2 linked regions of the Undibacterium parvum genome follow. Each later gene encodes a partner of the first gene's protein in a complex. Links are inferred from orthologs where the notes say so. Each region holds a gene or a part of one and is shown on either strand. Other genes may lie near its edges. The genes, in order: uvrB and EJN92_RS04730.

The links.
Region 2: the proteins of uvrB (region 1) and EJN92_RS04730 are in contact, whole or in part, in a crystal structure (PDB 7EGT), measured with the Thermus thermophilus proteins. The link is inferred for Undibacterium parvum from one-to-one orthologs. Residues at the interface, in WP_096411307.1 of Thermus thermophilus: Glu23, Leu25, Arg26, Asp27, Gly28, Glu29, Arg30, Phe31, Arg55, Glu326, Asp327, Phe328, Glu379, Ser382, Gln383, His398, Gly400, Arg401; in WP_096412145.1 of Thermus thermophilus: His654, Arg656, Phe657, Gln666, Asp668, Glu669, Lys680, Arg681, Leu682, Ser683, Lys685, Tyr686, Ala687.

What each region holds. Positions count from the first base shown.
Region 1 is NZ_CP034464.1:3,820,594-3,823,812, forward strand. Bases 284-3,177 are described here. They hold uvrB (excinuclease ABC subunit UvrB), read left to right. Parts: upstream 284-629; coding sequence 630-2,726; downstream 2,727-3,177. Other genes in these bases: EJN92_RS16720 (amino acid aminotransferase), read right to left, coding at 284-517; EJN92_RS16730 (cation diffusion facilitator family transporter), read right to left, coding at 2,843-3,177. Outside these bases: more of EJN92_RS16720, read right to left, coding at 1-283; more of EJN92_RS16730, read right to left, coding at 3,178-3,219. UniProt on the Escherichia coli protein: The UvrABC repair system catalyzes the recognition and processing of DNA lesions. A damage recognition complex composed of 2 UvrA and 2 UvrB subunits scans DNA for abnormalities.
Region 2 is NZ_CP034464.1:1,120,200-1,123,514, reverse strand. The notes cover bases 1-2,990. They hold EJN92_RS04730 (UvrD-helicase domain-containing protein), read left to right. Parts: upstream 1-352; coding sequence 353-2,629; downstream 2,630-2,990. Other genes in these bases: EJN92_RS04725 (putative Na+/H+ antiporter), read left to right, coding at 2,677-2,990; thiE (thiamine phosphate synthase), read left to right, coding at 1-124. Also shown: more of EJN92_RS04725, read left to right, coding at 2,991-3,315. UniProt on the Escherichia coli protein: A helicase with DNA-dependent ATPase activity. Unwinds DNA duplexes with 3'-5' polarity. Translocates on single-stranded DNA with 3'-5' polarity. Initiates unwinding more efficiently from a nicked substrate than double-stranded DNA.

The sequences.
Region 1 (3,219 bases):
CATTGAGCATGCCGCTAAAATTCACACCACGTGTCGACGCATCATAGTAAGGGTAGTTGTTGACCGTGAAACCGGCCGATTCAAACAGGGCGCGGTGATTTTCCCAGCTAGGGTCGCTGATCCACACTTGCGCATCTGGTGCGAAGCGCTTCAAAAAGTCCGCGCCCAGTTTTAATGCTCCAGTACCGCCGATGGCTTGTGCAGTAATTGCACGCTTCTCTTGTACTACGGCGCTATCGGCACCAAATACCAGTTCTTGTACCGCTTTGTCGTAAGCGGCTAAGCCTTCGATAGGCAGATAGGTACGCGGAGCAAATTTTTCCATCAGGATGGCTTCGGCCTTCTTGACGCATTCCAGTAAAGGTACTTTGCCGTTGTCGTCATAATAAACGCCAACGCCCAGGTTGACTTTGGCAGGATTCTGGTCGGCATTAAAGCCTTCCGTAATGCCAAGAATAGGGTCGCGAGGTGCCATGGTGATGGCGGAAAACAGGGGGGGGGTAGCGGGAGTGGTCATCGTGATAAACTGAAAAATTGTCTGCAAATTGCTAGGCAAGCCACAAACTTATGGTTGGAAGAAGAGTCAAAAGCTTTTTTCAGTCTACTATTTTAACAAAGGTAAGCGGTAAATGGCTGATTTAACACAGATATCGGGTGCGGCAGATGAGCCGAAGTTCGTTACTTTCCCGGATTCACCTTATCAATTATGTCAATTATTTCCCCCTGCAGGAGATCAGCCGGCGGCGATTGCGCAACTGGTTGAGGGGATTAATGACGGCTTATTTTTCCAGACTTTGCTGGGTGTGACGGGCTCTGGTAAAACCTATACGATGGCCAATGTAATCGCCCGTACCGGTCGACCGGCAATCATTTTCGCTCCAAATAAGACTTTGGCGGCGCAGTTATATAGTGAATTTCGTGAGTTTTTTCCGCGCAACGCAGTCGAGTATTTCGTCAGTTACTACGATTACTACCAGCCGGAAGCGTATGTGCCGCAGCGTGATTTGTTCATTGAGAAAGACTCTGCGATCAATGAGCATATCGAGCAAATGCGTCTGTCTTGTACAAAATCACTGATGGAGCGACGTGATGTGATCATCGTGGCGACGGTATCGGCGATTTACGGTATTGGTAATCCCAAGGAGTATCACAAGATGATACTGACCTTGCGCGCCAAGGATAAGGTCAGTCAGCGTGATTTGATCGCACGCTTGATACAGATGCAATACACGCGCAATGAAATTGATTTTAGCCGCGGTACTTTCCGTGTACGTGGCGATACCATCGATATTTTCCCGGCCGAACATGCTGAACTGGCACTACGGGTGGAGATGTTTGATGATGAGATCGAAAACTTGCAGCTGTTTGATCCGCTCACCGGGCGGGTTAAGCAAAAAATCCCCCGCTTTACGGTTTATCCAAGCTCACATTATGTGACTCCGCGTGAGACGGTATTGCGGGCAGTGGAGACTATCAAAATAGAGTTGCGTGAACGACTGGAGTTTTTCAGGCGCGAGAATAAGTTAATCGAAGAGCAGCGCATAGAGCAGCGCACCCGTTTCGATCTGGAAATGATGGCGGAGATTGGCTTTACTAAGGGCATAGAAAACTATTCGCGTCATTTGAGTGGTGCTTTGCCGGGTGAGCCGCCGCCAACCCTGGTCGATTATTTGCCGGCCGACGCCTTGATGTTTCTCGATGAGTCGCATGTCTTGACTGGGCAATTGAATGCCATGTACAACGGCGACCGCTCGCGCAAAACCAATTTGGTGGATTACGGCTTTCGCCTGCCGTCGGCGCTGGATAATCGTCCGCTTAAGTTTGAAGAGTTCGAGAGCAAGATGCGTCAGACTGTGTTTGTCTCGGCCACTCCGGCTGAATATGAACGAACTCACGCCGATCAGGTAGTCGAGCAGGTGGTCAGGCCGACCGGCCTGGTGGATCCGCGCATCGAGGTGCGGCCAGCGTTGACGCAGGTGGATGATCTGATGCAGGAAATTACTGCTAGAGTGAAGTTGCATGAGCGGGTCTTGGTGACTACCTTGACCAAGCGCATGTCGGAGCAGCTCACAGAATTTTTAAGTGATAACGGCATTAAAGTGCGCTATCTGCATAGTGATATCGATACCGTAGAGCGGGTAGAAATTTTGCGCGATTTACGCCTCGGCACCTTCGACGTGCTGGTCGGGATTAATCTGTTGCGTGAGGGTTTGGATATTCCAGAGGTCTCGTTAGTGGCGATCCTTGATGCCGATAAAGAGGGGTTTTTACGCTCCGAGCGCAGCCTGATTCAAACCATAGGCCGGGCTGCGCGTAATCTCAACGGAACCGCGATTTTATATGCCGACCGGATTACCGATTCCATGCGACGTGCCATCGACGAAACCGAGCGAAGGCGGAATAAACAGATCGCGTTTAATCTGGAAAACAATATCACGCCTACCGGTATCAAGAAAAAGATCAAGGACATTATTGATGGTGTCTACAATCCGCAAGAGGCGCGCGAAGAATTAGCGGTAGCGCAAGAGCAGGCTAAGTACGAAATGATGAGTGAGAAGCAAATCAGTCGCGAAATTAAGAAGTTGGAAAAACTGATGATGGATCACGCCAAGAATCTGGAGTTTGAAAAGGCGGGTATGGTCAGGGATCAACTTGCGCATCTGAAGCAGCAGTTGTTTGGTGCGGATGGTAAGGATAATCTGGCGGCACTGAGTGCAAGGCTTTAATGGTGAAGCCTATTTATTAAAGCGCGTAATATACATGCGCCTTCTGGCTTGAAATGGTCCGGAAAGGCGCATGGATACTGTGTATGCGTTTTTAGAGGTTCTCTTTTTACGTCGAATTAATTTTCGCCGCCAACTTCTGGCTGTAGCGTGATGTGATCAATATTATGGGTCACGAGTAGCATAGATTTCACGCTTTCCATGATGCGCGGCCATGCGCTGATGTCGTTGATTTCCAGATGCCCGATCAAGGCAGGATGGCCGGGCGACATCTCCCATATGTGTAAATCATGTACCGACAGTACGCCTGGTATGGCCTCGAGATCCTCGCCAATTTTGACATAGTCTATATGTTGTGGAACGCCTTCCATCAAGAAATGATAGGAGTCTGCCAGCACCCCAAAGGTGGACTTTAAAATCAATAATGAGACGAAGATAGACAGGATGGGGTCGACTTGCATCCAACCACTGAAGTAAATCACTGCGCCGGAAATGA
Region 2 (3,315 bases), 2.7 Mb from region 1 along the record:
ACAAAATGCCCAACCGCTGGTGGAACGCGGCGCCAATATGGTGGCCGCCATCAGCAGCATCTATCTGGCACCGTATCCACGCACCGCTGCAGAAAATTTCGTCCGCTTGTTTGCACCATCGTAAACGCTACTAGCTTGCGGTGTGCCGCTGATAATTAATATACTGGTAGTGGGTATATTTTATTCGCCCAATGAATACGTGGGCAAATGGCAGTATTTTCTTAAAAAATTAGGGAGTATATCTAAACATACTTTTCGATCAGGCTACAGCGCGGTCTATTTGCGGTCCGCGCCTTGCTGCTAAGTTCAGGGTTTTTCTGGCGACAGCGGCTAGCTCCCGTATAATCTAGGGATGCAAAATCTCCTTCATAACCTCAATCCCGAGCAGCTCGCTGCCGTCACCTTACCCGCCCAATCGGCACTGATTTTAGCTGGTGCTGGCTCGGGTAAAACCCGGGTACTCACCACCCGTATCGCCTGGTTGATACAAACTGGGCAAATGTCGCCGCAAGCGGTGTTGGCGGTAACGTTTACGAATAAATCGGCGAAAGAAATGCTGAGCCGCCTGTCGTCTATGCTGCCGATTAATACGCGCGGCTTGTGGATAGGGACGTTTCACGGTTTGTGTAACCGACTCTTGCGCGCCCATCATAAAGATGCGGGCTTGCCGCAAACCTTTCAGATACTCGACTCTTCGGATCAACTGTCCTTCATCAAGCGTTTGCTCAAAGCGAATAATGTCGATGATGAAAAATTCCCAGCGCGTAGCGTGATGTATTTCATCAATGGCGCCAAGGATAAAGGTCTGCGCGCTGCCGCGGTCGATGCTTACGATGACAACGATAGAAAAATGGTGGCGCTCTACGATTTGTATGATGCGCAATGTCAGCGTGAAGGCGTAGTCGATTTCGCCGAATTATTATTGCGTACCTACGAATTACTCAGCCGTAATCAGCCACTGCGTGAGCATTATCAGGCGCGCTTCAAGCATATTCTGGTCGATGAGTTCCAAGATACCAATGATTTGCAATACAAGTGGCTCAAACTAATGGCCGGTAATCAGGCTGCAGTGTTCGCGGTGGGCGACGATGATCAGAGTATTTACGCCTTCCGTGGTGCCAATGTCGGCAATATGTCAGCCTTCGAACGCGAGTTTCAAGTAAAAAATCTGATTAAGCTGGAACAAAACTACCGTTCCCATGGTCATATCCTAGATACTGCCAATGCCCTGATCGCCCACAATAGCAAGCGTCTGGGCAAAAATCTGCATACCGATGCCGGACATGGCGAGCCGGTACGCATCTCTGAATCGAGTAGCGATATTCAGGAAGCACAATGGATAGTCGAAGAAGCAAAAAACCTGATGCGCGAAGGCTCATCCGGTAGCGAGATCGCGATCCTGTACCGCTCAAACGCGCAATCACGGGTGCTGGAACATGCGCTATTTTCGGCCGGCTTGCCGTATCGCGTGTATGGCGGTCAACGCTATTTTGAACGCGCCGAAATCAAACATGCGATCGCGTACATGCAGCTGATGGACAATCCGCATAATGATTCGGCTTTTTTACGTGTGGTGAATTTTCCCACCCGCGGCATAGGCGCGCGTTCTTTAGAACAATTGCAGGATGCCGCCAAACAGTACGGGATTTCGCTGTATGCGGCGGTGCCGTATGTGCCGGGTAAGGCTGGCAATTCTCTAGGCGCTTTCGTCAAATTGATAGAGGGCGCACGCTTCGAGACGCAAAACCTACCCTTGCCAGAAATGGTGCAGGTGGTGTTGGATCTGAGCACTTTGCTGACCCATTATCAGACCGAAAAAGAAGGCGCCGACAGGATAGAAAATTTGGAACAATTGGTCAATGCCGCCACCGTGTTTGTCTCGGAAGAGGGCTTTGGGCAGAACGCGCCGGCCTTATCTGGACCAAGCTCACAGGCTGCCGGTTTATTGGCGCTACCGGGCGGCATCGAGATCATCGATGCCGATGCCGCCTTGCCTATGGTGATGTCGCCGCTCTCTGCCTTCTTGTCGCATGCCTCGCTTGAGGCTGGTGATAATCAGGCGCAGGCCGGGCAAGACGCTCTGCAATTGATGACGGTGCATGCCGCTAAAGGTCTGGAGTTTGATGCCGTCTTCATCACGGGATTGGAAGAAGGTTTGTTTCCGCATGAGAATAGCGCCAAGGAAGAATCTGGGGTGGAGGAAGAGCGCCGCCTGATGTATGTGGCGATTACCCGTGCTCGTAATCGTCTGTATATCAGTTTCTCGCAAACGCGCATGCTGCATGGTCAAATTCGTTACAACATGCGCTCGCGTTTCTTTGACGAGATGCCAGAAGAATCGCTGAAATGGCTGTCGCCAAAAGTGCAAGCCAACTGGTTCGGGAATAAAAAATCAGCATGGGATGAAGCGCCAGAGGCTGGCGTGAATGCGATCGCACAAGGATTTAGCAAGAACACCGGCAGTGGCTGGCGCATAGGTCAAGGCGTGTCACACGCCAAGTTTGGCGAAGGCGTGATCGTCAACATCGAAGGTAGCGGCAGCAATGCGCGCGCACATATTAATTTCGGCCAATTTGGTATGAAGTTACTCGATTTAAGCATCGCCAAATTGGACAAAATAGCGTCTTAATTATTGGCTCGCTGTCGCTGTATAACCCAGGATAACCCAGGAGAATTATGGATAGCAATCAATTAATCCAATACGTCGGCGCCGCGATTTTCGCGGTAGCAGTTTTGCATACCTTTAGCACCGCCAGATTTCAACATCTGGCGCATGTCAGTAAACGCCATTCTGGCTTTTGGCATTTGATGGGTGAGGTGGAAGTGGTGTTTGGCTTCTGGGCCTTTGTCTTGATTGCAGCCATGGCGCTGCTTGCGAATCAAACGGTGGCAATCAATTATCTGGAAGCGCAGAATTTTACTGAGCCGCTGTTTGTATTTGTAGTGCTGACGATCGCTGGCACACGACCCATCTTGATGTCGGTGCAGTGGCTGGTCGCGCGTATAAATATGTTCTTGCCGATCTCTGCAGCGATCGGTACCTATTTTCTATGTTTATCACTGGTACCTTTGCTAGGCTCGTTTATTACCGAGCCGGCCGCCATGACACTGGCGGCGTTGATGTTGCGTGACAGTTTTTATTCCAAGGGAATTTCTCAGCGCTTGAAATATGCGACCTTAGGTGTGTTGTTTGTGAATATCTCTATCGGTGGCGTATTGACTTCATTTGCCGCACCGCCGGTCTTGATGGTGGCCGAGAAGTGGGGCTGGAATATGCACTTCATGTCTAGCGTGTTTGGCTGGAAGGCTGCGATT